Regions from separate parts of the Gordonia aquimaris genome, predicted to be linked through region 1. Evidence: riboswitches for the same ligand, from Rfam matches in the RefSeq annotation. Region 1 holds a riboswitch; the other holds the start of a gene.
What was found. A riboswitch is a leader RNA that binds a small molecule or an ion and turns the genes downstream of it on or off. The one in region 1 is predicted to bind cyclic di-AMP.
Positions count from the first base shown of each region.

Region 1 (14,429 bases):
TCGCCGCGCAGGAGTTGCCCGACCATCGGTGGCAACTCAACGGTTTGCGAGTCGACGCGGGCGAGCAGACCGTCGGCGATGAGCCGGGCCACCGGCTGGTCGGGATCGGCGTCGGGTGCTGCGTCGCGGCTGCGTCCGAGAGCGGGTCCCCGGGACAGGGTTTCCAGGAGGGAGCGTTCACGTTCGTCGAGGCCGTCCAGGCGGGCTTGCAGCTGCTCGGTGGTTTGCCGTGCCAGGGGCCCGGTGAGGTGGTGCGCCCGCCATGGGAGGGCCGCAGGCGCGTGTGCGCCGGACACGATCGCGTCGTCGGGTCCCCACACCAGGGCACGCGTGCGCAGGTGATGCACGCGCGCGATGATCTCGTCGTCGTCGGCGCGTCCGGACAGCGCCGCGACGACAGCGTCGACCGAGGTCGGGGCGGGGATGGGGCCCGATGACCCGGTACCAAGCCCGATGATGGTCTCGAGCACCGCCACGTCGAGCAGGTCGAGGTCTTCGCCGACCAGCGCCGACGACGCGGCGGCCAGCGCGCGCGACGCCAGCACCCCGGTGCCCGCCGGTGGCGGCGACGCCAGATCCGGGCGGGCGGAGAGCAACTCGAACAGCTCGTCGTCGCTGCGCAGCGCCAGATCGTCGGCCAGGCTCAGTCCCTGGTCATCCGCACTCATTCGGCTGATTCTACTGAGCGCCGACGTCGCTCCGGTTTCGCCGGCACGGCGCACCGGGGTGCATGGCACAATGAGCGCGTGGCTGAGAAGAAGAAGTATGTCGACAACGGCTGGCCGAAGGACGGGAACGGCGACGCCGCCGAACATGCGGTATCGGAGTTCGCCACCCACATCTCGGGTGCGCTCTCACCGTTCGGCGATGTCGAATTCCCGATCCCGCTCGAGGATCTTCCCTTCGTGCAGTCGAAGACCGTCGTCAACCGCTGACAAGCGGGTGTCCGACCAGGGCCGATCGCCCGACATGACCGGTCTGAGTCATATCGACTCGACCGGCGCGGCGCGTATGGTCGATGTCGGGGGTAAGGCCGCCACCACGCGGCGTGCGGTCGCCGGTGGCAGGTTCCGAACGACGGCAGAGGTCATCGGTTTGCTCAGCGACGGCAAGCTGCCCAAGGGGGACGTCCTGGCGACCGCGCGAATCGCCGGCATCATGGCGGCAAAGCGGACCGACGAACTCATCCCGCTGTGTCACCAGTTGGCGTTGTCGTCGGTGGAGGTCGATTTCTCGATCGGCGACGACCACATCGACGTCACCGCAACCGTGTCCACCAGCGGTCAGACCGGTGTGGAGATGGAGGCGTTGACCGCCATCGCGGTGACCGGGTTGACCCTGCACGACATGGTCAAGGCCGTCGACCGCCGGGCCAGCATGACCGATATCCGTCTGTTGGCGAAGACCGGTGGTAAATCCGGACCGTGGCACCGTGACTGACCCCGCCACCAGCGGCCATCCGCGGGTCGCCCGGATCGTGGTCGCGTCCACCCGTGCAAGTCGCGGTGAGTATCCCGATCGAACCGGCCCGATCATCAGTGAGTGGCTCACCGCGCGACATTTTGTGGTCGAGGAACACCGAGTGGTCTCCGACGGGCCTCCGGTCGGTTCGGCCTTGCGCGCCGGCGTCGACGCTCATGCCGATGTGATCATCACGACCGGTGGTACCGGACTGTCGCCCACCGACCGCACCCCCGAGGAGACCCGGGCCGTACTGGATCTGGAGGTTCCCGGCCTCGCCGGTGCCATCCGGTCGGCGGGGTTGCCGAAGGTGCCGACCGCGGTGCTCTCGCGTGGTCTCGCGGGTGTCGCCGGGTCCACCCTGATCATCAACCTGCCGGGGTCGCCCGGCGGAGTTCGGGATGGTTTGTCGGTGCTCGACGGGGTACTCGACCATGCACTCGACCAGATCCGAGGAGGCGATCACAAGTGAGCGACTTCGCGCCGGTACAGGTCGTGCGGGCTGCACTCGCTGCGGAGCCCATCGCACTCGGTGAGCACGAGGACCTCGTCACCCGGGCAGCCGGCGGACGTGCCGGCGCCGTCGTGGGATTCGTCGGTGCGGTGCGCAATCACGACGGCGGCCGCGAGGTGACCCGACTCGACTACTCGGCACATCCGACCGCTCCCGATGTGCTGCGGCAGGTGGTTGAGGGAGTCGTGACGCAGACGGCGGGGGTTCGGGCGGTCGCGGTGTCACATCGGGTCGGTGACCTGGCGATCGGCGACGTCGCATTCGTGGTGACCGTCGCCGCCGACCACCGTCGGGCCGCGTTCGAGACCTGCTCAGAACTGGTCGATCAGGTGAAGGCACAGCTGCCGGTGTGGAAGCATCAGCACTTCGGCGACGGCTCCGACGAGTGGGTGGGGTCGGCGTGACCGCCGACCGCGACCAGACCACACCGCCGCGCGACGCCGAACGCAACGAGACCCGGACCGAGCGGCTGGACCGCAACTGGGCGAGCCTGCTGCAGGAATTGCGGGTTGTGCAGACCGGCGGTCAGATCCTGACCGGCCTGATGCTCACCGTCCCGTTCCAGGAGGGCTTCGAGGAACTCACCTCGCGCCAGCAGTACATCTTCGTGATCAGCCTGGTGTGCGCGGTGTTGTCGACCATCACGCTGATCTCACCGGTCGCATTGCATCGACTGTTGTTCCGCCGGCATGCGATCGATCGACTGGTGCACCGAGCGCATCGACTGACCCTGATCGGGATCACTTTCCTCGGCATGGCACTGACCGGGGTGCTCGCGGTGATCTTCGCCATCGTGTTCGGCGGATGGGCCGCTTTGGCGGCAGCGGTGATCGCTGTCGTCGTCTTCGTGTGTATGTGGGTGGTGCTGCCGTTCAACGAGCGCCGACGCCTGGGCGACGACTGACCCGAGTTCGACCGTTCCATCTCGCCGACATCGGCGCATGCCCCGTCCCGTCGAGTGGGCGCCGTTTCGCGTCCATCGGGCACCGTCTCCGTGGTGGGTGGGGCACACCAGCCCGAGAAATGGACAAGGGCCCCGCACGGGCGCGTGGCCGTCGTGCGGGGCCCTTCGATTAGGGACCCGTGTGGGCTGTGCTCAGCTGTCGATCAGGGATTCGGCAGCTGATCCTTGTGCTGGTTGAACAGGTCGATCTGATCCGGGGTGAGCTCGTAACCGCTCTGCTTGGCGGCCTTCCACAGGTCGCGTACCTCGGGGGTGACCTGGTTGTTGTCGATTGCCTGGCCGAGCGCCTGGTCGATCTGCTTGTTCACATCCGCCGTGCTCCCGGCGTCGGGGGCGGTGGCCCAATCGAACGGAGCGGGCAGCTCGGGCAGCTTGGGCAGGACCGGAGCAGGCTTCGGTGCGGCCGGTGCGGAGCGCTGGGTGGCGCCCGACAGCCCGGTGCCGCAGGTCGGCCATGCGCCCTTGCCCTGGCCGGCGAGCACACGCTCGGCCACGACGATCTGCTGCTCCTTGGTGGCCTGATCGGCGGTCGGCGCGAACTCGCCGCCGCCGTAGCCGCTCCAGGTGCTCGGGCTGAACTGCAGGCCGCCGTGGTAGCCGTTGCCGGTGTTGATCGACCAGTTGCCGCCCGATTCACACTGCGCGACCTGGTTCCACTCGGCGTCGGTGGCCGCGTTGGCGGTTCCGGTTCCCAGCAGAGCGGCGCCGCCGCCGAGGACGGCCCCGGTCAGCGCGACCTTCGCGAAGGTCTTGGTGGTGGTGGCTGTCGTCGGTTTGCGATGACGTCCGGACATTGCTGCGTTTCCTCTCTCCACGCGCCTACGAAGTCAGCTGTCGGGTTCGGGCGAGAGGTGCCCGGCCCCGCCGTTGACGCTTGTCATTGGCGGGACTTGACCCCAAGGACGTCGTATCGGCATCCGTTCCCTTGCGGGAGGTGGGTCCCCCGTCCTCGCTCCTAGATGTCGTTCTCGTGCGTCTCATCGGTGGAGCGAGGTTCGGCGCGGCCGATGCGACGTTATGCATTTGGTTACTTTCTCGTGACCCCCCGAGGGCGTCGTTGAGTCACACTACGACTTCTCGCATTGCTAATCACGTTGTTGGCAAGGCTGTTTTCCGCGTCCGAGTGGAGCTTTCGACTCAGATTTCGCGTCCTGCCTGCTCACGGCCTGATGGTCGAGTCGTGTCCTAGTCGTAATCATTCCGTTATGTGACTAAGCTCACACACGAGATGTGGTGTCAGCCACCGGCAAACGGCGGGAGCACGTCGAGAGTGTCGCACCGACCTAGCCGGGCCCCGCGGTCACACAGCGCCACCGAATCCCGCAGATACGAGCACCGTTCGAGCACCCGCCCGAGGTCGGGGTTGTCCTTGCCGAGCACGGCCTCCAGATCACCCAGAGTCGCCTCGTCGTCCACGTCGAGGACAGCCGACTCCACTCCGGCGGCGGCGCGCGCCGCAGCGAAATAGCGGATGGTCACGTGCACGGTCAGCCCCCGATGGCCGACATCGGCCGGCTCGGTTGCAGGAATCCCGGATCGTTCACGCCGTGTCCGGCCGACTTGGCCCAGGTGTTGCCACGCCAGCGACGGGCGAGCGCGTCGTCGAGGTCGTGGCCGGTCAGCCCTCCGCGCAGGATCTCGCGGAGGTCGGTCTCACCCTGCGCGAACAGACAATTGCGTAGCGCGCCGTCGGCGGTCAACCGGGTGCGGTCACAGTCACCGCAGAACGGCCGCGTGACCGACGCGATCACCCCGATGCGCGCCGGGGAACCGTCGACGTCGAAGCCGTCGACGAGCCAGGTGGCCGCGGGGGCGCTACCCCGCGGTCGGGGATCGGGGCGCAGCGAGAAGTGGGCTCTGAGCTTCGCGAGGATCTCATCGGCGGTCACCATCGACGCGCGGTCCCACCGATGATCAGCGTCGAGTGGCATTTGCTCGATGATGCGTAGCTGATATCCGTGGTCGAGGCAGAAGTGAGCCAGCTGGGGCAGCCTCGTGAGGTCGTCGTGATCGGCAAGCACCGCGTTGACCTTCACCGAGCTGAGCCCGGACGACCGGGCAGCGGCGAGGCCGGCGAGTACATCGTGCAGCCGGTCGCGTCGTGTGATCTCGGCGAACCGCGTCGCATCCACCGTGTCCAGCGAGATATTCACCCGATCCAGCCCCGCCGCCACCAGGCCATCGATCCGGCGGGCCAGACCGAGCCCGTTGGTGGTCATCGCGATCTCGGGACGCTCTGGGCGCGCCGACATCGCTGAGATCAGATCCTCGAGGTCGCGGCGCAGCAACGGTTCGCCACCGGTGAACCGGATCGATCGGATGCCGAGATCCCGGACCCCGACCGTCATCACCCGGATCAGTTCGTCGGTGCGCAGCACCTCGTCGGTGGGCAGCCAGTCGAGACCCTCGGCGGGCATGCAGTAGGTACAGCGCAGGTTGCAGCGGTCGGTCACCGACACGCGTAGGTCGGTAGCCACCCGGCCGAAGCGGTCGCGCAGCGGGCCAGTGGTGGGCGCATCGGTGGGCTCCACCCGATCCGACGGGGTGGTGGGGAGCCCGAGTCCGACGATGGTCATCGGCCGTCCCGAAGTGCTTCCAGGGAGCGGAAGGTGCTGGCGTGGAAGACCAGGGGCTCCACGCCGGGGTCGAAGCGCAGCGCCTCGATACGCAGCAACACCAGGGTGTGGTCGCCGGCGGGGATCTCGTTGAACAACGAGCAGGACAGGCTGGCCGCCGCGTCCGGGATGAAGACCGCGCCGTCGTCCGTGCGGATCGGGGCGATGCCGTCGAACCGGGATTCCGCCGGCCCGGCGAGCTGCCGGCAGAGGTCGGACTGGTCCCGGGCGAACACGCTGACCCCGATGGCCGGCGCGGTGCGCAATCGCGGCCACGTGGTGGACGTGTTCTGCACACACAGCGACACCAGCGGCGGTTCGAGGGAGACGGTGGTGAACGCGCTCGCGGCCATCCCGGCCGGAGCGGCGGTACCGTTCTCGTCGGGGAGCCGGCAGGCCACCGCGACCACTCCGGACGGGAAGCAGCCGTAGGCCTGGCGGAGCGTGTCCGAATCGGCGGCCGGACGAAGATCGTCGGCGACGGGCATCACGGAGTCGACCCTCACCGCGCCCTCCGTCCCGATCGCAGCGCGAACGCGATGCCCAGGATGAATCCGACAGGGGCACACATCGTCAGCAGATACACGAAGGTCGGCGCCGTGTCGCCGTCGGTGACCAGCGGCGTCACGAACAACGCGACGATCGCGGCGAGCCCGATCGCGAAGACGACCCCGGCCGCCTGCAGGAGGCGGGGAGTGGAGTGACTCTGCATGTCCTCCACGGTAGAACACCGCGCCGTCTGGTGGCGGCGTGCGTCGAGAAGCCGGCTCGGCTCGGCCGGTCGTGGGTATTCCATGTGACCGTGGGGCCGGCCGTTGGCTAGACTGTGCCTCATTGGCGCCTCTGCTCATCTGATGGAGGGCCGGCCCGGGTTCGGGACGGCTGCTGGGTCAGGTGAGGGGCGCTTTTGTCATGACACGTCCGAAAACGCAGATGAGGGTGAGCGCAGTGCCGACCGGCAAGGTGAAGTGGTACGACGCGGAGAAGGGCTTCGGCTTCCTGTCGCAAGAGAGCGGCGAGGACGTCTACGTCCGTTCGTCCGCGCTTCCGGAGGGCGTGGAGACGCTCAAGCCCGGGCAGCGCGTCGAATTCGGGATGGCCGCCGGCCGCCGCGGACCGCAGGCGCTCAAGGTGGCTGTGCTCGATCCCGCACCCAGCGTCGCGAAGAACACCCGCGAGGCGGCCCGCAAGGACGCCAAACGGCACACCCCCGATGAACTGCACGGCATGGTGGCGGATCTGATCACCTTGCTCGAAGGTGCGGTGCAGCCGGAACTGCGCAAGGGCAAGTACCCCGACCGCAAGACCTCCCAGCGGATCTCCGAGGTGGTTCGCGCGGTCACCCGCGAGCTGGAGCACTGAGCGCCGCGCCGCTGCCCGGCAACTGCATGCCCTCCGGAGAGGTGTCCGCGGCGAGATAGCCGCGCATGCTGACGGTGTCGTCGCCGGCGGAGACGACCGACGGCAGCTGCACCTCGATCGCGATCAGGATCCGGTCCGGGGTGGAGTGCAGCACCGTGGTGTAGGTGGAATTGGACCGCATCGGCACGATCGTGCCGTCGGGCCCGCTCGGGGTGAGATACTGCACGACCAGGTTCCACGGCCATTCGGCGATGTCCTGAGACACCGACAACATCATCGATTCGCCGACCGGCACCGGCACCCGGGCCACGTCGATCGCGGTGGGGTCTTCTGGTTCGCAGTTGCGCAGGAACACATCACACATCCGGGTCGGCTCCACGCGCACCAGGCGATCACCCACCGCGAGCTGCAGATACGGATCTTCGTCGGGGTGATCGCCGGACCAGGTGTCCTTGGTGAGAACCGCGACGGCCCCGCCGACGATCACGACGAACGCGACGACCACCGCCGCGATGATGGCCATGACCTTCTTGTCTGCACTGCTGAGATTCACCGTCTAGTGCCGTCCTGTGTGGTGGGGTTTGGTCGGAGGGGTTGTCCGGCCGGGGTCGAGATCGGGCCGGCGAGGATCGTGAGGTGCCCGGTGCGCGCGGGTCGGTGCCGTCGAGGGCGAGCCGTGGCTGCCCCGGCGCCACGGCCGGTCTGGGTCGCCGATCGCGGCGAAGGCCACCGTCGGTTCGGCGTAGTCGGGTCGACGTCCGCCGATGCCGGGGATCAGCGAGGAACCGCGATTGGTCAGCACCGTCTGCACCAGACCTATGCCCAGGAGTACGGCCACCACGGTGAACCCGATCCACAGCGTGGTCGGCAACACCACGCCGAGCGTCGCGCCGAAGACCCAGCCCAACTGCAGCACCGTCTCCGACCGACCGAACGCCGATGCGCGCGATTCGTCGGGGAGGTCGTCCTGGATCGACGAGTCCAAGCACACCTTGCCAATGGCGCTGGTGCCCGAGGCGACGAACGCCGCGACCGTCGCGATCACGATGCTGCCGAAGATGGCGGCGAGTACCGCCGCGACGAAACAGGCTGCGGTGCACCAGACCACAATGGTCGGTGGGTTCTTCAGCTCCAGTCGGGTGCCGAGACCGTTGCCCAGCATGTTGCCCACCGCGGCCGCCGCGCCCACCGCACCCAACAGCACCAACTGGGTCCAGTCGGAGTGCACATCCTGTTGGGCCTTGGCGTAGAACGCGATGTAGAGCGTCAGGAAGCCGGTGAGAATGCGGATGGTCGCGTTACCCCACAGGCCGGCGACCACCTTGCGTCCCAACGGTTGCCGCATCTTCTGGGCGAGTTCGTTGGCCGTCTCCCGCGCACCGCGTAATCCGCCGGCTCCGCCGGAATCGTGTTCGGGGGCCCGCGACATCGCCGGCTCGCCGTGGTAGGTCAGCGTGGTGGGGATCTCACCCTCGGTGACCTCCACCCAGGACGGGATACGCATGCACAGCCACGCGCCGACCGCCGCGATGATGGCCAACCACACCATGGCGCCGGGGATGTGGAACGGCAGCACCTTGCCCAGCAACAGTTCGAAGACCGCAGCGACGGCCCCGCCGACCAGCGTCCCGCCGATCAGACCGAATGTGGTGAGCCGGGAGTTCACCCGGGGCAGATCGATCGACGGCGGCACCACTCTGGGGGTGACGGCCGACTTCAGCACACCAAACGATTTCGACAACACCAACAAACCCAGCGCGCACGGATAGAGCACCCACGGGTCGTACTGCAACTGCTGCGCAGCGCTGTCCCACGACGAATTCGCCATGATCAGCAACGCGAGCACCGCGCGCAAACCGAACGTGGTGGCCATGGCGATGCGTCTACCGTGCTGCAGCCGGTCCAGCAACGGCCCGATGAGTGGGGCGATCAATGCGAACGGCGCGATCGTCAGCGCCAGATACAGCCCGACATTGGTCTTCGACTCCCCGGTCGCCGCGGCGAAGAACAGCGTGTTGGCCAGGGCGACCGCCATCGCCGCGTCGACGGCGAAGTTCGCGATGACGGGCAGCGTGAGTGCCGTCATCCCGGATCGATCGGCGCCGTCGGCGGTGGCCGCCTGATAGATCTTGCCGACACCGCGCCCGGTCAGCTCGCGGCTGCGCATCGCCGCAACCCGGGCCACGGTCAGTTTCTTGGGCATCCGCGGGTCGGTGGACGCCGTCGACGGCATCGCCCGTGTGCGCTCGGCGCCCGCGGCGGCGGGGTGCTCGTCGTCGAGCGGAGGTAGATGCGGGTTGTGGGTTCGGGGCGGGAGGTACGCATGATCGTTGGCCCCCCGCGCAGCACCGCGGCCGGTCGCACGTCCGGAACGGCCGTCGTCGGCGGGGTAGTTCGCCGTACCCGGATGCTGTCGTGGACTGCGCCGATCGTGGCCGTTGCCCGCAAAGCCGTCGCGACCCTGGTAGCGGGTCGGGTCACCGTCGTCCCGGCGGGGGGAGTGGGGACTGGGTCGGTTCACACCGACAATTGTTCCTCATCGTGGCCGTCGAGTCGCGGATGGTCGCCACCAGCGAGGCGGGTCCGTGCCGCGAGCGCGGGTTCGTGTTGCACACTGGAGGGGTGACTCTTGTATTCGACGGTGACCGGCTGCTCGCCGCCGCCGACGTGGCGCGCGCCGCGCTCGTCGAGGATGGCCAGCAACCGGGACGGCACCTGGAGAGCACCCCGGAGGGGGAGTGGGCGGTCGCCCACTATTTCGAGGCGGACCTGCCTGGCTACCGCGGGTGGCAGTGGTGCGTCGTGGTGGCCGGTGCGCCCGGCCACGACGAGATCACCGTGAGCGAGATCGTCCTGCTGCCCGGCGAGGGGTCGCTGCTGGCGCCGAACTGGGTGCCGTGGAACGAGCGGATCGCCGCGGGTGATCTGACGCCTGGCGACGTGCTGGCCGCAGAACCCGACGACCACCGACTGGTCCCCAATCAGATCGACACCGCCGACGAGTTCCGGTTCGACGACGACAGCACCGATCCCGACGACATCGGGCAGATCGCGGGCGAGATCGGACTGGGTCGCCGGCGACTGCTCAGCCCGGAGGGCCGCGACGAGGCGGCGCAACGATGGCACGACGGAGATTTCGGTCCGCACAGTGACATGGCCGCCGCGGCGCAGTTCAACTGCGCGACGTGCGGGTTCTATCTGCCGATCGCGGGCGCGCTTCGACCGGCATTCGGTGTCTGCGCCAACGAGTACTCGGCCGATGGACAGGTGGTCGCCGCCGACTACGGGTGCGGCGCCCACTCCGATGTCGCGGCCCCGCGAGGCCAGGGATCACCCGCCTACGATGCGTTCGACGACGGCGTCCTGGAGATCGTGCACGTGACGGCGGCAGACGCCGGCGGGGAAGCAACCTCCTGACCGAGGGTGCCCGGGCCGACCGGTTCGGCCTGGACGAGATGCGATCCGCCGTCGTATCGGCGTGGCGGTCATCGGCCACCCGGTACGTCGAGGACGCCACCACCGAAGACGATCTCGTCACCGTCGGCTACCGCGACCGGCTGTTCACCGAACTCGTCGCCAATGCGGCCGATGCGGCGATGACCGCCGACGTTGCCGGTCAGGTCCGGATCTGGTCATCGGACGAACGCACGGTCCATGTCGCCAACACCGGGGCCCCGGTTTCGGATGATGGCGTGCGTTCGCTGCTGTCCCTGCGCGTCTCGGCGAAGGTCGCGGGTGCGCAGAGCGTGGGGCGCTACGGCGTCGGGTTCACGGCAACCGCGGCTGTCGCCGATCGCGTCGAGGTGCGTTCGACCACCGGGTCTTTCGTGTTCGACCGCGCTCGCACCGCGCAGGTCCTCGCCGACGAACGCGTCGCGACCGGTTCGCGGCGGCCGCCCCTGTTGCGGCTGGCGTGGCCCGTCGACGAGCCACCCGCCCCCGGGATGGACACCGAGATCGTCCTGTACCTCAGCGACGGCAATTCCGCTGCGGACCTGGTGGGGGCCGCGCGTGCGCAGGCCGCCGATCTGCTGTTGGAACTGCCCGGGCTAGGTCAGATCACCGTCGGCGACACCGCCTTCACGATCGAGATGGCGCCGACCCCACCCTCGACGCCTGAGGAGCGAGGCGCCAGTCGAGCGTCACGAAGGGCCGCAACGCAACACATCACCATCACCATCACGTCACCTCGCCGAACGCGCGTCCATCACTGGTTGCAGACCGGCCTGCACACCCGATGGTTGGTCGAGATCGATGACGCAGGCGCGCTCGCCGAGACGCCCTCGGCCCTCACCGAAAACGTGCTGCGCGCACCGACTCCCACCGACATCGAACTGACCTTGCCCGCCGCGGCCATCACCGGCCTACACCTCACGCCGGACCGGCGCCACCTTCACCCCGACGCCGACATCGCCACGGCTGCACACGGTTACGCCGACCTGATGCGGGCACTGCCGGCATCGGTCCGCCCGTCACTCATCCCGGTGCCCGCGCATTCACGCAACCGCGACGATGCCGCGCTGAGCGCGGCGGTGCTCGCGGACCTCGCCGATGAGGCCTGGTTACCCGGGGCGGCGGGCGACGAGCTGGTGCCCGGCAGATCGGTGGTCTTCGGTGACCTCACCGCAGACCTTGCCGAGGTGCTCGCGCCGCTGATGGGCGACCTGGCCCATCCCGACGTTTCGGAGCGTCGCCACCTGGCTCGCCTGCGCAGTGTCGGGGTGACCGAGATCGGACTCGCCGACCTCGCCGAACGACTCACCGGCACACAACGATCCTCGACGTGGTGGCGCGATCTCTATGCGGCGCTGTCGCCGCTGGTCACGACCGCCGCCGATGCGGAGGAACTCGGTGCGCTGCCGATCCCACGCTCCGACGGACGGGTGTCGGTCGGTGCCCGCGGGCTGTTCCTCGCCGACGGCATCGACACCCCGCTGCGTTGGGTTCCGACCGTCGACGCACAGGCACGTCACCCGCTGCTCGAACGGTTGGGCGCAACCACGTTGACGGTGAGCGACGCCCTGGCTGATCCTGCCTTGCGGCAACTGATCGACCACGGCGACGACGACGAGTTGGCCGTGGTGGCCGGGGAGGTGTTGGCCCTGCTCGCCGCCGATCCGCCCGGATCGGTGCCGGAGTGGCTTGCTGCGCTGCCCTTGCCAGATCAGCATGGCGAACTGCGGGCCGCCGACGAACTGCTGCTACCCGGGAGTCCGCTGGCCGCCGTCCTCGTCGACGACGCACCGTTCGGCAGGGTCGCCGACGATCTCGTGGATCGGGTGGGTGTCGAACCGCTGCGCGCACTCGGTGTGGGGTGGGGGTTTCTGACCGTCGTCGACGAGCTGCCGGTGGGCCCCGATCACGATCTCCCCGACGAAGACCAGTGGTGGGAGACCCTCGTGGATCCGCCGGAAACCCTCGCGGCTGTACGTGATCTGGACCTGATCGACGACGACCGCTGGCCACAGGCGCTGACGCTCCTGGCCACCGACCGGCGCACCGCGCCGCTGCTCGCCGACCGGCACGGATACACCGCGTGGTGGCTACGACAGCATGCCGTCATCGACGGCCATCCGCTCGGCTGGTACCGGGCGCCATCCGACACATCGATGAGCGGGGTGCGAGACGTACTGCACCATCCGCACGCCGACGAACTCGCGGCCGCCCTCGGCGGCGACGTCATCGAATCCGACGCCGACGCCGACACCGTCCTCGCGCATCTGGGTGATGCGGCGCGCGAGATAGAGTCCGGCGTCGCCGCCGCGGTGCACGCGAATCTGGTGATCGCCGCCCGCCGCGGGGTCATCGATCCGACCGAACTCGCGGTACCCGAACGAGTTCGGTCGGCGTCCGGCCACGCCGTGGCGTCGGCCGTGGTGCTCGACCGACCGTGGTTGACACAGGTGCTCGGTCCGGACGAGATCGTGCTGGCCGGCGTGGCGACCGACCCCGATGACGCGGCCGTGCTGGCTGAGATCCTCGATCTGCCCACGGCAGGTGATGAGGTGCGGGGCGAGGTGCTGGATGAGGGAACTCCGGCCACCTGGGCGTGCGCCGAGGCGACACTGTTCGCCGCGACCTGGGGTCACGCCCTGGCCCGCGCAGACATCCGGTTACACGACGAACTCTGGGTTCGGGTGCACCGCAACGGGGAGCGGAGTGACCAGCGGGTCAGGTGGTGGATCGACGAGGGTGGGATCACTCATCTGCCGCGGCTATCCCGACCGTGAGGATCGACGCCAGCTGACGGTACGCCGACGCGTCGTCGAGCCCGGTGGTCGCTGCGACCTCGCGGCGCTGGATACGGCTCATCATCGAGGCCGCCATGTCGGCGGCGAAGGCGGCGTCCACATCGCGGAACTCCCCGGCGGCGACACCCTCGCTGATCAGTCCCTGCACGCGCAGCGCGGCGGCGGCCGTGTTGCGTTCGTACAGTTCGCGAGTCGGTCCGAAGGCATGCAGGTCCGTCATGAACGCTTCCGATGCCGGGGCCAAGGCGTCGCCGACCGCGACCAGGTAGGTGATCACCCGGTCCCGGGCGGTCACCGCACCGGCCACCGCCGACTCCACCTGTGTGGTGGTGGTGCGGAAGAACTGCGTCACTGTGGCGACGACCAACTGCTCCTTGCTGCCGGCCAGGGTGTAGAGGGTCGACTTGGAACATCGTAGGCGTGTGGCGAGATCCGCGACGCCCAGCTGCGCGAATCCCTCGGCCAGCAGCAGGGTCAGCAACCGATTGAACAGATCGTCGCGGCGCCGGGTGCCGAAGCCGATGGTGTCGTCCACGTCAGAAATAGTACTATCTGGAGTACTGTAGTACTGGTTTCGTTCCCCCGGAGGTCGTGTCATGCCCGTTGATCGTTTGCTGCCCAGTGATGAAGCGCATGACCTCATCGCCCTGACCAGGGATTTCGCCGACAAGCGGCTTGCGACGATCGTGGACGACCACGAGAAGCAGGAAAAGTACCCCGAGGGCTTGTTCGCCGAGATGGGGGAGGCCGGATTGCTCGGTCTGCCATATCCGGTGGAGTGGGACGGTGGTGGCCAGCCCTACGAGGTCTACCTGCAGGTTCTCGAAGAGCTCGGGGCGCGATGGGCCGCGGTGGCGGTCGCGGTGAGCGTGCACGGGTTGGCCTGCCACCCGCTGTTCCACTACGGCACCGATGAGCAGAAGCAGCGGTGGCTGCCGGACCTGCTCAACGGCAGACTCGTCGGCGCGTACAGTCTCTCGGAACCGCAGGCCGGTTCCGACGCCGCCGCCCTGGCGTGTAAAGCCGAACCCGTCGACGGTGGGTATCGGGTGAACGGGGCAAAGGCGTGGATCACGCACGGCGGAATCGCCGATGTCTACAACCTCTTCGCCCGCACCGGTGAGGGATCCAAAGGGATCAGCTGCTTTCTCGTCGCACGCGATACCGAGGGACTCGGCTTCGGCAAACCCGAGGAGAAAATGGGCCTGCACGCCGTGCCCACCACCTCGGCCACCTACGACGATGCGCTGGTGACTGCGGAT
Region 1 covers NZ_JAPKFM010000017.1:25,500-39,928, reverse strand. The annotation lists gene OSB52_RS15845 (helicase-associated domain-containing protein) at 1-668, opposite strand, end outside; gene OSB52_RS15840 (hypothetical protein) at 747-935, shown strand; gene moaC (cyclic pyranopterin monophosphate synthase MoaC) at 970-1,440, shown strand; gene OSB52_RS15830 (MogA/MoaB family molybdenum cofactor biosynthesis protein) at 1,433-1,933, shown strand; gene OSB52_RS15825 (molybdenum cofactor biosynthesis protein MoaE) at 1,930-2,379, shown strand; gene OSB52_RS15820 (DUF6328 family protein) at 2,376-2,879, shown strand; gene OSB52_RS15815 (transglycosylase family protein) at 3,083-3,733, opposite strand; cyclic di-AMP (ydaO/yuaA leader) riboswitch at 3,740-3,914, opposite strand; gene OSB52_RS15810 (MoaD/ThiS family protein) at 4,176-4,424, opposite strand; gene moaA (GTP 3',8-cyclase MoaA) at 4,427-5,515, opposite strand; gene OSB52_RS15800 (flavin reductase family protein) at 5,512-6,042, opposite strand; gene OSB52_RS15795 (hypothetical protein) at 6,057-6,266, opposite strand; gene OSB52_RS24855 (cold-shock protein) at 6,503-6,916, shown strand; gene OSB52_RS15785 (DUF2771 family protein) at 6,894-7,469, opposite strand; gene OSB52_RS15780 (MFS transporter) at 7,473-9,437, opposite strand; gene OSB52_RS15775 (DUF3027 domain-containing protein) at 9,539-10,333, shown strand; gene OSB52_RS15770 (sacsin N-terminal ATP-binding-like domain-containing protein) at 10,372-13,146, shown strand; gene OSB52_RS15765 (TetR/AcrR family transcriptional regulator) at 13,115-13,702, opposite strand; gene OSB52_RS15760 (acyl-CoA dehydrogenase family protein) at 13,764-14,429, shown strand, end outside.

Region 2 (14,429 bases), on a different contig from region 1:
GCCGCTCTGCCGCAGCGGCCAGCCGACGGTGGCGCGGCCACAACCGATTCAGCGCCTGACTGAGCACCGAGGCGGCCCGCAGGAACTCGAACGGGTCGCCGAGTCCCGAGACGTCGACGACGATCCGTCGCCAGGTGCCGCCGGCGGCCTCGTCGCGGATCCGACGCAGCAGCAGGAAATCCTCGATACCCGGCAACGCGGCGAGTTCACCTGCGGAGATCTCCGATGCCACCCCGAGCCCCGGCAGCGATACCCGGGAACGGGCCACCGTCTCCGACAGCACGGCGGTGAAGTCGGACCACGACCGCTCCACCAGTCCGAGCCGATCCAACGACAACAGATGCAGTCGGGACGACACCGCCACCGGCTCCGCCGACGTTCGGTAGACACCGAACAGTTCCGCGGTCGGCGACCAGCGGTCCACGGTGATCAGCAGCGTGTCCTGCTCGGGCACGAGACCGCTTCCGGCGCCGCGGGTCCGGGGTCCGGCCCGCTGTCCGCGGGCCCGACCCAGTGCCCCCGATGCCGCGGCCACCGAGACCCCGGCGCCACCCGGCCCGATCACCACATGAATGGGCGTGAGATCGATCAGCCTTCGACCCTCTTCTTCAAGTCGTTCAGTGCGGCCTCGGTGATGGCCTTCTCCGCACGCCGTTTGAGTTGCCCGATCATCGGCACCAGCAGATCCACCATGAGTTCATAGGTGACCTTGGTGGAACCCGGGACCTGCTGGGACAACACATATCGCCCGCGTTGGTCACGTTGCAGATCGCTGCTGACCAATGTCCATGCCACCGTCCGGTCGTCGGCACCCCAGTCGTAGCTCAGAACATAAGTGTCCTGGAGCACGCCGGCATCGAGGACGAACCGCACCACTCGTGGCCGACCGTCGACCCCGGTCTCGATCACCTCCACCTCCCGCGCCGCGGACACCCAGTCGGGATAGTGATCGAAATCGGCGATAACCGCCATGATGTCGGAAGCGTCGGCGTTGATCACGATGGAACGCTCGGTGTGGTCGGCCATCACCGCACCACTTTCGTGGCCGTCGCGTTCGCCGACGTGGTGTCGGCGTCGGGGTCCCGGGTCGCCGGTCCGCCGACCACACGCCCGGACTCCAGGCGCGCCTTCACCTCGAAAGACATCGCCCGGCCGGCGGCGCGACGGCGACGGTTGGCGTTGGCGAGCCCATCCGCATCCCAGGCGCCGGCCCCGGTGTCCACCGGTTCGGCGTGCAGGAAGTAGTGCAGGGTGAACCCGTCGAGGACCGGTTCGCACCAGACCTCCATACTGCCCACCAGTGGACCGTCCACCGTCCAGCGAACGCCCTGCGCACCGCGATCCTCGATGACGCCGAGACGGAGATCGGGCCACCAGCGCCGCCAGTTGCCCTGGTCCCCGACCGCCTCGGCGGCCAGCGACGGAGCCGCCGCGACAAAGGTCTCGTCGGCCACCTGAATGCTCGTCACGTTCACTAGCTTCACATACTCTCGGTGGCCCCGGACAGCAGACCTGACGGGACGCGCGTACGGTTTGCGCGGCGACGGGACTACCATCGCTGATGAGAACCGAGGCTGAAAGGTGGCCCGATGACCGAGTTCAGCGTCCCGGCGCGCTTCTCCATCCCGGAGAATGCCGACTGCACGGACATCATCTTCCGGATCGCCGAACGCGAACCCGACAAGGTGGTCTTCCGACGCAAGGTCGACACGGATTGGCAGCCGGTCACCGCCGCCGAGGCGGCCGCGCAGATCACCGCCATCGCCAAGGGCCTGATCGCCGTGGGCGTGTCGCCCGGCGACCGCGTCGCACTCCTCTCGCGTACTCGCCTCGAGTGGAACCTGATCGATTTCGCGATCTGGTCGGCCGGTGCCATCACGGTGCCCATCTACGATTCGTCGTCCGGACCGCAGATCGAATGGATCATGCGCGATTCCGGGGCCGGGGCGATCATCGTCGAAGATGACGGCCATCGTCGGATCGTCGACGGCATCGACGGCCTCGATTCGGTGGACGTCTTCCAGATCGACGCGTCCGACGGTGACGGCGCGATCGCGCACCTCACTGCGGTGGGCGCCGAGGTCCACGACGACGAGGTACTCAAGCGGCGCACCGCCCTGCGTTGCGCCGATCCGGCCACGCTGATCTACACCTCCGGAACCACCGGTCGCCCCAAAGGATGCGAGCTGACGCACGCCAACATGCTTTCCGAGGTGCGCGGGGTCCTGGAGAGCCCGATGCACACCCTGCTGGGCCCGGGCAAACGTCTGCTCATGTTCCTGCCGCTGGCACATGTCCTCGCCCGCGCCATCACCCTGGTGGCCATCGAGGCCGGGGTGGAGGTCGGCCACCACGCCGATACCCGCACCCTGGTCGCCGAGTTCGCAACGTTCCGGCCGTCGGTGATCCTCTCGGTGCCACGGGTGTTCGAGAAGGTCTACAACACCGCACAGCAGTCCGCCCACGACGACGGGAAGGGCAGGATCTTCGACCTGGCCGCGGATGTGGCGATCGAGTACTCCTCCGCCGACGAACGCGGTTCGGTCGGACTGTTCCTCAAGTTAAAGCACGCAGTGTTCGATCGTCTCGTCTACGGAAAGTTGCGCGCCGCTCTGGGCGGGCAGTGCGAGGCCGCGATCTCGGGTGGCGCACCCCTGGGCGCACGCCTCGGCCACTTCTTCCGCGGCATCGGAATTCCGGTGTACGAAGGCTACGGACTCACCGAGACCACGGCGGCGTTCAGCGTCAACACCCCCGGCGCCGTGAAAGTCGGTACCGTCGGGAAACCGTTGCCGGGCAACCGCGTCCGGATCGCCGACGATGGCGAGGTAATGCTGTCGGGTGGTGTGGTCTTCGCCGAGTACTGGCAGAATCCGGAGGCGACGGCAACTGCTGTCGAAGACGGCTGGTTCCACACCGGTGACCTCGGCACACTCGACGAGGACGGCTACCTGACGATCACCGGACGGAAGAAAGAGCTGATCGTCACCGCCGGCGGCAAGAACGTCTCTCCGGCGGGTCTCGAGGACGTGATCCGGGCCAATGCACTCATCTCGCAGGCACTCGTCATCGGCGACGCGAAACCGTTCATCGCAGCGCTGGTCACGATCGATCCGGAGGCGTTCGGCGGCTGGAAGCAGCGCAACGGGAAGCCTTCCGACGCCACGGTTGCCGACCTGGTCGACGATCCGGACCTGCGGGCCGAGGTGCAGGGCGCGGTCGACGCCGCCAACGAGACCGTCTCGCACGCCGAGGCGATCAAGAAGTTCCGGGTGCTCGCCGACGACTTCACCGAGGCGACCGGCGAGATGACGCCGACGCTGAAGGTCAAGCGGAATGTGGTGGTCGACAAGTTCTCCGACGACATCGACGCGATCTACGCGCGGTAGCCGACATCGCACGGCGCCAGGCGGGCGGCTCGAGCTACAGCAGCTGACGTAGACGTGCCGCGATGGCACTCCACTGCCAGCTCTGCAGCACGTGTTCGCGTCCGTTGGCGCCCATCTCGGCGGCAGCGGAGCGATCGCTGAGGACCGCGGTGATGGCGAGCGCCACGGCGTCGATGTCGGTCCCGTCGACCACGGTGCCAGTGACGCCTTCCACCACGGTCTCGGGTGCTCCGCCGGATTGTCCGGCCACCACCGGCACCCCTGTGGCCGATGCCTCGAGGTAGACGATGCCCAACCCCTCCACGTCCAGCCCACCCCCACGGGTGCGGGCCGGCATGGCGAAGACGTCGGCGACATTGTGGTACTCGGGTAGCTCCGCCGACGGCACCGAACCGGTGAACACCACGTGGTCGGCGACCCCGTCGTCGTCGGCGAGCCGATGCAGGTGCTCCGCATAGGGGCCACCACCGACGATCACCAGCACCACGTCACCGACCTCGCGACGGATCAACGGCAGCGCCCGGATCAGGACGTCCTGACCCTTGCGCGGCACCAGTCGGGACAGACACAGCACCGTCGGACGATCGCCCAGTTCCAACCGGTCGCGTAGGCGCCGACGTGCGCCGGGATCAGGCGCGAAGCGGTCGGTGTCCACGCCCGGCGGTAGGTACTCCAGTGCGGCGTGCGCACCGAACGCGGATGCGAAACGGCCACGCGTATAACGACTCACGAAGGTCACCGCGTCGGTGTGTCGACCGATGTGGGCGAGCACCTGCCGGGCGACCGGCAGCATCGACCAACCGACCTCGTGCCCGTGCGTGCTCGCAACGACCCGTTGTGCCCCCGCCCGCCGCATCGCCGGGGCGAGCGTCGCCAATGGCGCGGCGGCACCGAACCACACCGTCGAGATGTCATGGGTCGCGATGAGCCGGGCGGCACGCCGCGCGACGGCCGGTGTCGGCAACATCAGCGACGTCGGGTGACGGACAATCGTGTAGGGCTGCGCGGCGTCGAACTCCTCGTGTCCCCGCCATCGCGGTGCGTAGACCACCACTTCCTCGGGCGGCAACAGATCCACCAAATTCTGCAGATACGACTGGATTCCGCCCGGCCGGGGCGGAAAATCGTTGGTCACCAACAAAGTACGTCGCATCAGCGCACCTGGGTGCTCAGCCAGCGCCGCCATCCCGCGACGAATTCGGTACGCGACACACCGAGCACGTCCACGATGGCCTCATCCTGCTGCGCGGTGTCGTCGGTGGCCGCGACTCCGATGTAGAGCTCACGCAGCCGGTCCTCGCCGTAGCGGTCGGCGACGTAGGCCGCCACCGACCACGCGGACTGGTAAGCACGTCGTGCGCCGTCGGAATCGACCGCGAAGTCGCGGTCGGCGGGTAGGTCCGCGGGGAGGTCGCCGACGTCCACGGCAGCCGCGAGATCCGGTGCCGCATCCGCGAACCGGGTATAGGTGCCGTTGCGTCCGACATATTCCGGTACTCCCTCGGTGATCCACAGCGGCGCGCCCGCCGCGGTGTCGACGCGCGCTGCGACATGGGTGAGCTCGTGGCGCAGCACCACGCCGAGTGCCGCATTCGACAGCCGCGCGGCACCCGGCGTGAGAACCACTCGCTGCCCCACCGCCACGCCGTCGTCAGTGTCGACACGACTGTAGACGGTTGCGGCGGCAGCTGCGGCGACGTCGGTCCCGGCGCTGCGCGTCAACGTCCGGAACTCGCCTGGGCGCGCGGTCGCCACCACGACCGCCCGCCGGGGCCAGTCCTCACCCCAGAACGCCGTCACCGCCTCCACCGAACCCGGCGCGAGTTCGCGGACACGCGCGACCACCTCGGCGGTCCCCGGATACGAGGCGATCACCGAGGTGCCGCCGGACGTCTGGACATCGGATGCTCCCAGACCGGGCAGATCCCACAACTGGGTGGGAGCGGCGTCACCACCGATCGCTGCGCCATCACCGACCACCGTCCAGTCGTCGCCGTAGCGCGCCATCACCAGCTGCATGCCCACCACCACATCCGGTTCGTCGACCCCCGGGGTGCTCGCGCCGCCGAGGGCGTATCGGAGTTCGATCGGCGCCACCCACGAGTCCGAACTCCCCTGCGCGTCGAGTCGCTGCTGCAGGTCCGCAGGCACCAGCACCTCCGCCTCCGTGGTGGGCGCGACCTCGTATCGGAAATCTTTGAGCCGTAGTACAGTTCCGCGCGGCGCCACGGTCGCGACCGTGGGGGACGAACCACTCGGCTGTGACCTGGGGGGCGCCGACGAGTTCGGTACGCGGCCGGTCGTCGGCGGCGACGAGAGCGGCGCGGTCGACGGCCGTGGGGCCGTTGGTCGCGGGGACTCCGCGCTCACGACGCTGCCGGAGAGGTTGACCGCAGCGGCGCGCAGTCGGGCACGGAACTCGGGTGTGGCGGCCGGATCGATGAGCCCGCCCACCCGATCTGCATCGCCTGCACTCAGCGCGCCACTGAGATCGTCGAGCGTTCGCTGTACGCCGTCCGCACGTTGTTGTTCAAAGACGTTCAGCGACGTCGTCGCGGTGGTGGACGCGCTGCTCGATGGCGTGCCCTGCTCGGCCGGGGCCGCACAACCGGCGAGGACCGCAACGGTGAGCACAGCGAGGAGTGCGCCCGGGGCTCGGCGCCACCGATCCGTCTGGTTGCCGGTCACCGGCACGCGTCCGTCGCCGATCGCCACTCAGTACCGACGGGCGGTGTTGTACGGTCCGGCATCGTCGATCGGCACGACCTTCACCGGCACGCCGAACGTCGAGGCATGGATCACGTAACCGTCGCCCACGTACATGCCGACGTGGTGGGCGTCGGAGTAGTAGATGATCAGGTCACCGGGCTTCAGGTTCTGTCGATCGACCGGTTGACCGGACCCGCTCTGCGCTTCACTGGACCGCGGCAATGTCTTGCCGGCCTGCTGGTAGGCCCACACCATCAGACCCGAACAGTCGAACGAACTGGGCCCGGTCGCGCCCCACACGTACGGATCACCGATACGAGTCAGCGCGGCCTGCACCGCGACGAGAGCCGACGAGGTTCCCTTGGGCACGAGCCGGGGGTCGAAGTCGAAATCTGGGCCGCGCAGGGCAGCGAGCTGCTTACCGGTCATCGATTCATAGACCGCCCGGATCTGCACCGCCTGCAGTTGCAGATTCGCCTGCTTGGCCTGCAGTTCCCCACGCGTTTTCTCCGCGGCGGCCACCGCCGCGGTCGCATCGGCCGCCGTCTTGTCTGCCGCCCGCTTGGCCTCGGTGGTGGTGGCGCGGGCGTCTTTGAGGCCCTGGAGATCTGCCGCGGATTGCCGGGAGATGAGCTCCAGACCGGACATCTGGTCGAGCAGCGCTTGCGGCGAGTCGCTGACGAGGACAGCGTAGAGCCGGTTGACCCGCGCACCCTTGTAGCTGGCACGTACGACCGAGTCGACCCGGGTCTGGTAGTTCTCCAGCCGTTGCTGCGTCGATGCCAGGGTGCGATCGGCCTCGGTCGACGCCTTCTTCGCCTGAGCCACGATGCGCCGCTGCTTGTCGTATTCGATCTGGGCGTTGTGCATCGCCTCGGCCGATTTCTCGGCGTCGTCGCTCAGCTTCTTGTACTCGGCGAGGAGTTGGTCAGGAGTGCGAACCGGAGCCGCCGCCGCCGAACCGGCGGTCATCGCGGCACCGAACTGCCCGGACACCATTCCCAGCGCGACCAGGACCGCGACGAGCAGTACCGGCACGGGTCGTCTGTGTGTCCCCGACCGGCCGGAAACCACGGCTGTCACCTCTTCACCACCATTTCCCCACATCACCGGGCGGTCGACGCCACTGGTCGGCCACGGACCCGCGTGATGTGTCGGGCGGATCACGTGATCACGTGATCCGCCCGACAAAGTCCACTCCGTGCTGCGACCCGCTCGCTCAGTAACGACGGATTCCGGTCAGCGACCAATTGCTGACGTTGTCCTTCTTCACGGGCGTGCCGTAGGTCGACGAATGCACGAATTTGCCGTTGCCGGCGTAGATCCCGGCGTGACCGCCACCGTTGAAGATCAGCACGTCTCCCGGCTTTGCCTGCGCGATCGAGGCGACCGGGGTGCCGCCGCCGAGCTGTCCGTAGCTGTCACGGGGGATGGTCTTACCGGCCTTCTTGTACGACCAGTAGACGAGGCCGGAGCAGTCGAACGCGTTCGGCCCGGCCGCGCCGTAGGAGTACGGCGAGCCGATCTTGCTCTCGGCGTTGCTCACGGCCTTCTGCGCCACGGTGGGCTGCACGCCGAGGATGCCGCCGCCGCCACCCTTGGGCTGGAACTGCTGCGGGATCTGGTCGTTGTTGAGACCCGGGACCGTGAAGGTGCCGATGTTCGGGATCTCGACGCTGGCAGCCGGGTTCTTGGCCACCGGGGCGGCCTGCGGCGCAGCGGCCTTGGGCTCCTGGAATTGCTGGGGGATCTGCTTGCTGTCGACCCCAGGAAGTTCGAAACTGCCGATGTTCGGCACGTGAACCGGTGCGGCGAGCGCGGGACCTGCCGCAGCGGCGAGTGAGCCGACCGTGATCGACCCGGCCACAACCGCGCGCTTGGCCACTTTGCTGCCCCGGTTGGGCTGCTCCAAACGATGTTTCGCCACGAAGCGACTTCTCCTTGCTCTCCCTTCGACCGCCGACCGGGTTAGCTGTCGGATTCGGGCCGGAAGAATGGCCCTACGCAGCACATCCGACGACAAACAGCGTCGTCGGGCATGCGCGATTCACCCCAATTCGGATTGCTCCGAAACTGATGGTTCCCCGGTTCGCCCAGATGGGCGATTGAGCGGTGACCGATCCAGACCACTCCTGTTGGAGCGGGACGCTCTGAAAAGGTCTCGGAAAGGTTACGAAATCGAATGCGGGTCTGTCCACCGACCGACTTAGGCCGGTCGCGCACCGAAATCTCAACCAGCGCGCAGAATCCGCAGGCGCTGCCCCGAAACAGCCTCTTGAACAGTGGTTTTACTCGTTCTTGCAGATACTGCAGACGCTCTGGTGACCATCGCAGCATCGACGAAGACATCGATCGCGGCGTCGATCACCGCGTCCGGCGAACGGCCCGATTCCGTGACCTTTCCTCCACCTTGACCCACCGGGTTTTCGCAGTTGGGGGCATCGAAGAGGACCTGCATCATGCATCCGTCACAGGCGGCCGGACGGCCCGGGCAGGTCTGGCAATCGACGTACATCTGTGATCTCCATCTCACTTGGCTACGGTCGGGATGTCGACGCGTGTCGGAGTCGCCCTCCGGCCCGATTCGTCGCTTGCGATGAAGCGTAGGAACGACCACCGACAGAAAATGCACGAAGGACACCAAACCCACCGTTCCCGCCTGCCACATCAGCATCTGTCGTTGCATCGAACTAATGTTCGGTGCGTGGGTATCAAGGCGGTGGGCGACGGACAACTCACCTTTTCCGACCTTGACGGTGACGCCGGTCTCGACGACGACGATTTCGACCGTTCACTGTTCGACACCACGATGGTCGTCGTCGACCTCGAGACCACCGGCGGCAGCGCGGCGAACGATGAGATCACCGAGATCGGGGCCGTCAAGATCCGCGGCGGCGAGGTGATCGGCGAATTCGCCACCCTCGTCGACCCCGGATGTCCGATCCCGCCCAAGATCGTCACGCTCACCGGGATCACTGAGGCGATGGTTGCGGATGCGCCCATGATCGGCGAGGTGCTCTCCTCGTTCGTGGAGTTCGCCCGAGGAGCGATCCTGGTGGCCCACAACGCACGGTTCGACATGGGCTTCCTGCGGCACAACGCCCGCGCCCTCGGCATCGAATGGCCGTTCCACACCAGCTTGTGCACGGTCACATTGGCGCGTCGCGTTCTCACCCGCGACGAGGCCCCGTCGGTGCGGCTGTCGGTCCTCGCCGACCTATTCAACGTCTCGGTTCGGCCCACCCACCGCGCGCTCGACGACGCCCGGGCGACCGTCGAGGTGCTGCACCATCTGCTCGAACGGGTCGGCAACCAGGGTGTCGGCACCTACCGCGAGCTGACCGCCTATCTGCCCCGGACCAATCCACGCCTACGTGCCAAGCGGTCGATGGCGCAGAGTCTGCCGGCGCGGCCGGGGGTGTATCTGTTTCGCGGGCCATCTGACGAGGTCCTCTATGTGGGTACCGCGGTGGACCTGCGTCGGCGGGTGTCGTCCTACTTCACCGGCAGCGACCCGCGTCCGCGGATGAGTGAGATGGTGGGGCTGGCCACACGGGTCGATCACATCGAATGCGCTCATGGGCTCGAAGCCGGAGTACGCGAACTGCGCCTGCTGGCTGCCCACGCACCCGCCTACAACCGCCGCTCGACGCAACCGCATCGTGGGTGGTGGGTGGTGCTGACCGGTGAACGGTTCCCTCGTCTGAAGGTCTCACGCACCCCGACCGAGGACAGCATCGGCCCCATCGGTAATCGCACCACCGCCGCCACCATTGCCGACATGCTCGCGGCGGCCACCGGTCTGCGGAGCTGCACGACACGCAGCGGGTCCGCCTCCCACCACTGGTGCCGTTCCGAGGCGGCCGGTGGGCCTCGCATCGGAGGCTGCCACGCCGCTTCGGATCGGCCGCTGACACTCCCCGACTATCTGCCTCGGGTCTCGGCTGTCCGCGATGTCATGACCGGCGATTCCGACGTGGCGCTCGCGACACTCACCGATCGCCTGACACACCTGTCCGAGATGCAGATGTTCGAGAGCGCCGCCCGCCACCGGGACCGCTTGTCGGCGACCATCGACGTGCTCGCGCGATGTCAGCGGTTGTCCGCACTGAATCGGATCGCCGAACTGGTGGTGGCCCGGCGTGACGAGCAGCACGGATGGGAGCTGGCGGTGATCAGACACGGCCGTCTCGCAGGTGCAGGCGTCGCGCGTCGCGGGGTGCCGCCGATGCCGGTGGTCGACACCCTCGTGGCCGCCGCCGAAACCGTCCTTCCGGATGTCGGCCCCCTGTTCGGGGCCCCCGCCGAGGAGTCCGCGCTGCTCTACCGCTGGGTCACCGAACCCGGCGCGCGCATCGTCGGGGCCAGCGAGCCGTTCGTTCTGCCGGGCGCATGCGCACAACGATGGTCGGCCTGGTCGCGTGTGGCCCACGACGCACGCGAGTCGCCCCGTCGCGCCGGGTGACTCGACGCACCGCACTACTGTGTCAACCATGATCACCGCCATCGTCCTGATCCACGCCGACGTCCACCAGATCCCGGAGACCGCGCAGGCAGTGGCCGACATCCCCGGGGTGTCGGAGGTCTATTCGTGCGCCGGTGACGTGGACCTGATCGCGAAGATCAAGGTGCGTGACCACGACCAGATCGCGGACGTGGTGACCGGCAAGATCAATCGACTGCCCGGGGTGACCCACAGCGCCACTCACATCGCATTCCGCAGTTACTCGCGGTCAGATGTCGAAGGCGGATTCTCCATCGGTGAGGAGTGAACAGGGCGCGTCCCCGACCAACCCGGGTCTCGGCCTGATGCGGATCTCAGCGCTGGTCGGCGAGTTCGGCGCTGAGCGACGCCCAGCGTTCGAGTAGACGGGCGACGTCACCGCCGTCGAGCACCGCAGCCGCGCGGGTCATCGCCTCGGCCATCGCATCCGTCAGCCCGCTGTCGGTCAGCACGGCGCGTTGTTCGAATGCGACCAGCGCCGCCGCCGCATTGAGGAGCACGGCATCGCGCACCGGACCGCGGGTGCCCGCGAACAGATCGCGGGCGATAGCGGCGTTGCGCTGCGCATCGCCACCCTGCAAGGCGGCCAGTTCGACGCGTTCGACCCCGAGGTCGGCGGGATCGAGAGCGAGCCGGGTGACCTGACCATCGACGACCTGCCACACCGTGGATGTGGTCGTGGTGGTCAGTTCGTCGAGTCCGTCGTCCCCACGCACCACCAGTGCCGAACTGCCACGGTCGGCGAACGCTTGCGCCAGTACCGGCGCGAGATCGTCGAACGCACATCCGATCAGGCCACTCGAGGGCCGCGCCGGGTTCGTCAACGGCCCCAGCACGTTGAACACGGTCGGGATACCGATCTGCTTGCGGGGCGGTCCGGTGAACCGGAAAGCCGGGTGGAACACCGGTGCGAAGCAGAAGCCGATGTTCACCTCGTCCACGCATCGCGCCACCGCGTCGGGCCCGAGCGTGATGTCGACGCCGAGGGCTTCGAGCACATCGGCACCGCCGCTCTTCGACGACGCCGCACGATTGCCGTGTTTGACGACGGGCACACCCGCAGCAGCCACCACCATCGAGGTCATCGTGGAGATGTTCACCGTGTGCGAGCGGTCTCCGCCGGTGCCCACGATGTCCACCGCCGGCCGACTCACCTCGACGAGGGCCGCGTGCTCCAGCATCGCCGACGCCAGGCCGCGTAGTTCGGCGGGAGCCGCGCCCTTCATCTTCACCCCGACACCGAATGCAGCGATCTGCGCGCCGGTCGCGGCATCGCTCATGATCTCGTTCATCGCCCACGACGCCTCGTCGACGGTGAGATCGATCCGGTCGGTGACGCGTCCGAGGATGTGCGGCCAGGTGTACGCGGAAGAGTCCGTGCTGCTCACAGAGAAAACAGTAGTGGCCCGCCGATCAGCGACCCGCCACCGGTGGCTGCAGGACCTGCCAGCGCAGCACTTCGCCACCGTGTCGCGAACCGAGACTGGCCATCCGTGAGCGCTCCTGCGACAGATGCATGGCATCGAGCAGCTGCACCCGAGCGAGCACGACGATCACCTCGTCGGCAGTGCCGGTGTCGGATGCGAGTCCGTCGACGGGCCCCACCTTGGCCGATTGGTACCCGTCCAGCCCGGCGAGCGCGACCGCGAAGTCGACCTGCGAGGAGGGCAGTCGCAGCACATGACGCAGCACCACCTCGTCGTCGGCCCGCCACGCCGAGTCGGCCAGGGCAGTCGAACTCGCCACGGCATCGTCTGCGGATTCGACGACCACCACCAGGCTCGGGTCGTCGACCTGCACCTGCGCGGCCACCTCACGTCGGCCCAGTACCCGGTCACGCAACCGCGTGAGTCGGCCCACCTCCACCGGGCGGCCGTTGAGGTCACGCCGCACCGGCGAGGCCTCCGGTCCACCAGCTCGATTCACCCGTCACACCTCCAGGAAACCATGCTCGTCCAGACACGCCGGAACAGTCGGCGACCGGCGACTACCAGCGACGAAACAAAAAGTTCCGGTGAATATCGGACCCAAGTGGTCAGCCCTTACTACGAACCGTCATACTTCATTTTGTGACTAGCGCTGTAGGTACCTCAGGAACAGCCATCACCTCGCGCGTGCACTCGCTGAACCGGCCCAACATGGTCAGCGTCGGCACGATCGTGTGGCTGTCCAGTGAGCTCATGTTCTTCGCTGGACTGTTCGCGATGTATTTCGTCGCGCGCGCCAACTCCTCGGTGGGTTGGCCACCGGAGCCGACCGAGCTCAACCTCACCCTCGCGATCCCGGTGACGACAGTGCTGATCCTGTCGTCGGTGACGTGCCAGATGGGTGTGTTCGCCGCCGAGCGCGGCGACGTCTTCGGGCTGCGCCGCTGGTATGTGCTGACGTTCCTGATGGGTGCGTTCTTCGTGGCCGGACAGGGCTATGAGTACTACCACCTGGTGCACGAGGGCACGACGCTGAGCTCGAGCGCCTATGGTTCGGTGTTCTACATGGCCACCGGTTTCCATGGCCTGCACGTCATCGGTGGTCTGGTTGCCTTCATCTTCCTGCTGATCCGCACGAAGTTGTCCAAGTTCACGCCGGCCCAGGCCACCGCCGCCATCGTGGTGTCGTACTACTGGCACTTCGTCGACATCGTCTGGATCGGCCTCTTCGTCACGATCTACTTCATCAGGTAGCCGTTCCCGGCACGCCTGCACAACAGTCCGCCCGCTTAGTAGAGAGTCACAGATGAGTTCATCTCCACCGCGACCGTCGGATAACGACGACGTGGACGCCGGTACGGATTCCCCGGTCGGCGCCACCCCGGCGCGCAAGGCGAAGTCCCGACGCAAACTGCGTCGTCGTGCGAGCGGCACTCTGCTGCTGCTCGTCGGTCTGCTGACCGCCGGTGTTCTGGCATCGGTCCTGACGCCCAAACCTCAGGTAGCCGTCGCCGACGAATCGAACGCCGCCCTGATCGCCGACGGCAAGAAGCTCTACGAGACCTCGTGCATCACCTGTCACGGCGCCAACCTGCAGGGTGTGGACGATCGCGGCCCGGCTCTGTTGGGCGTGGGCGATGCAGCGGTGTACTTCCAGGTCTCCACCGGCCGCATGCCGGCCGCGCGCGGCGAGGCCCAGGCCACCCGCAAGCCGCCGAAGTTCACCAAGGCCCAGATCGACCAGCTCGGCGCCTACATCCAGTCCGAGGGCGGCGGTCCGCAGGTCATCTACGAGCGCAACGCCGATGGCTCGGTCAAGATGGAAGACGGCCTACCCGTGCTCGCCCAGGAGTCGCTGCGCGGCGACAACCTCGGCCGCGGCAGCGAGTTGTTCCGCCTCAACTGCGCCTCGTGCCACAACTTCACCGGTCGTGGTGGCGCGCTGTCATCGGGCAAGTTCGCCCCCAACCTCGATGGCGTCGAAGAGCAGCAGATCTATACGGCGATGCTCACCGGACCGCAGAACATGCCGAAGTTCTCCAACCGGCAGCTGTCGCTGGAAGAGAAGCGCGACATCATCGGCTTCATCAAGTACGTCACCGAGTCCAATCCGCAGGGCGGCCTGAACATCGGCGGTTTCGGCCCCGTCAGTGAGGGCATGGTGATGTGGGCGATCGGCGTCACGGCGATCGTCGCCGGCGCGATGTGGATGGGATCACGGACATGAGTGCACACGACGGTAAGGACACCCCGTCGCAGGACGAGCTCGACCAGATGAGCAACGACGATCTGGTCAAACTCGGCACCAACCTCGACGGCGTGGAGATCATCCACCGCGCCGAGCGGTTCCCGGAGCCGGGCACCGGCGTGGAGAAGCGCGCCGAGCGTCAGGTCGCGATC
Region 2 covers NZ_JAPKFM010000005.1:54,720-69,148, reverse strand. The annotation lists gene OSB52_RS07070 (ArsA family ATPase) at 1-568, opposite strand, end outside; gene OSB52_RS07065 (SRPBCC family protein) at 589-1,026, opposite strand; gene OSB52_RS07060 (hypothetical protein) at 1,026-1,484, opposite strand; gene OSB52_RS07055 (AMP-dependent synthetase/ligase) at 1,590-3,389, shown strand; gene OSB52_RS07050 (glycosyltransferase family 4 protein) at 3,424-4,542, opposite strand; gene OSB52_RS07045 (gluzincin family metallopeptidase) at 4,542-6,077, opposite strand; gene OSB52_RS07040 (C40 family peptidase) at 6,105-7,097, opposite strand; gene OSB52_RS07035 (C40 family peptidase) at 7,318-8,025, opposite strand; cyclic di-AMP (ydaO/yuaA leader) riboswitch at 8,040-8,220, opposite strand; gene OSB52_RS07030 (hypothetical protein) at 8,329-8,784, opposite strand; gene OSB52_RS07025 (DEDD exonuclease domain-containing protein) at 8,725-10,563, shown strand; gene OSB52_RS07020 (Lrp/AsnC family transcriptional regulator) at 10,592-10,870, shown strand; gene trpD (anthranilate phosphoribosyltransferase) at 10,917-11,990, opposite strand; gene OSB52_RS07010 (hypothetical protein) at 12,016-12,528, opposite strand; gene ctaE (aa3-type cytochrome oxidase subunit III) at 12,672-13,283, shown strand; gene qcrC (cytochrome bc1 complex diheme cytochrome c subunit) at 13,336-14,256, shown strand; gene qcrA (cytochrome bc1 complex Rieske iron-sulfur subunit) at 14,253-14,429, shown strand, end outside.
Region 2: it holds a riboswitch for cyclic di-AMP, as region 1 does, so the genes downstream of both, OSB52_RS07035 (C40 family peptidase) here and OSB52_RS15815 (transglycosylase family protein) in region 1, are expected to answer to the same signal.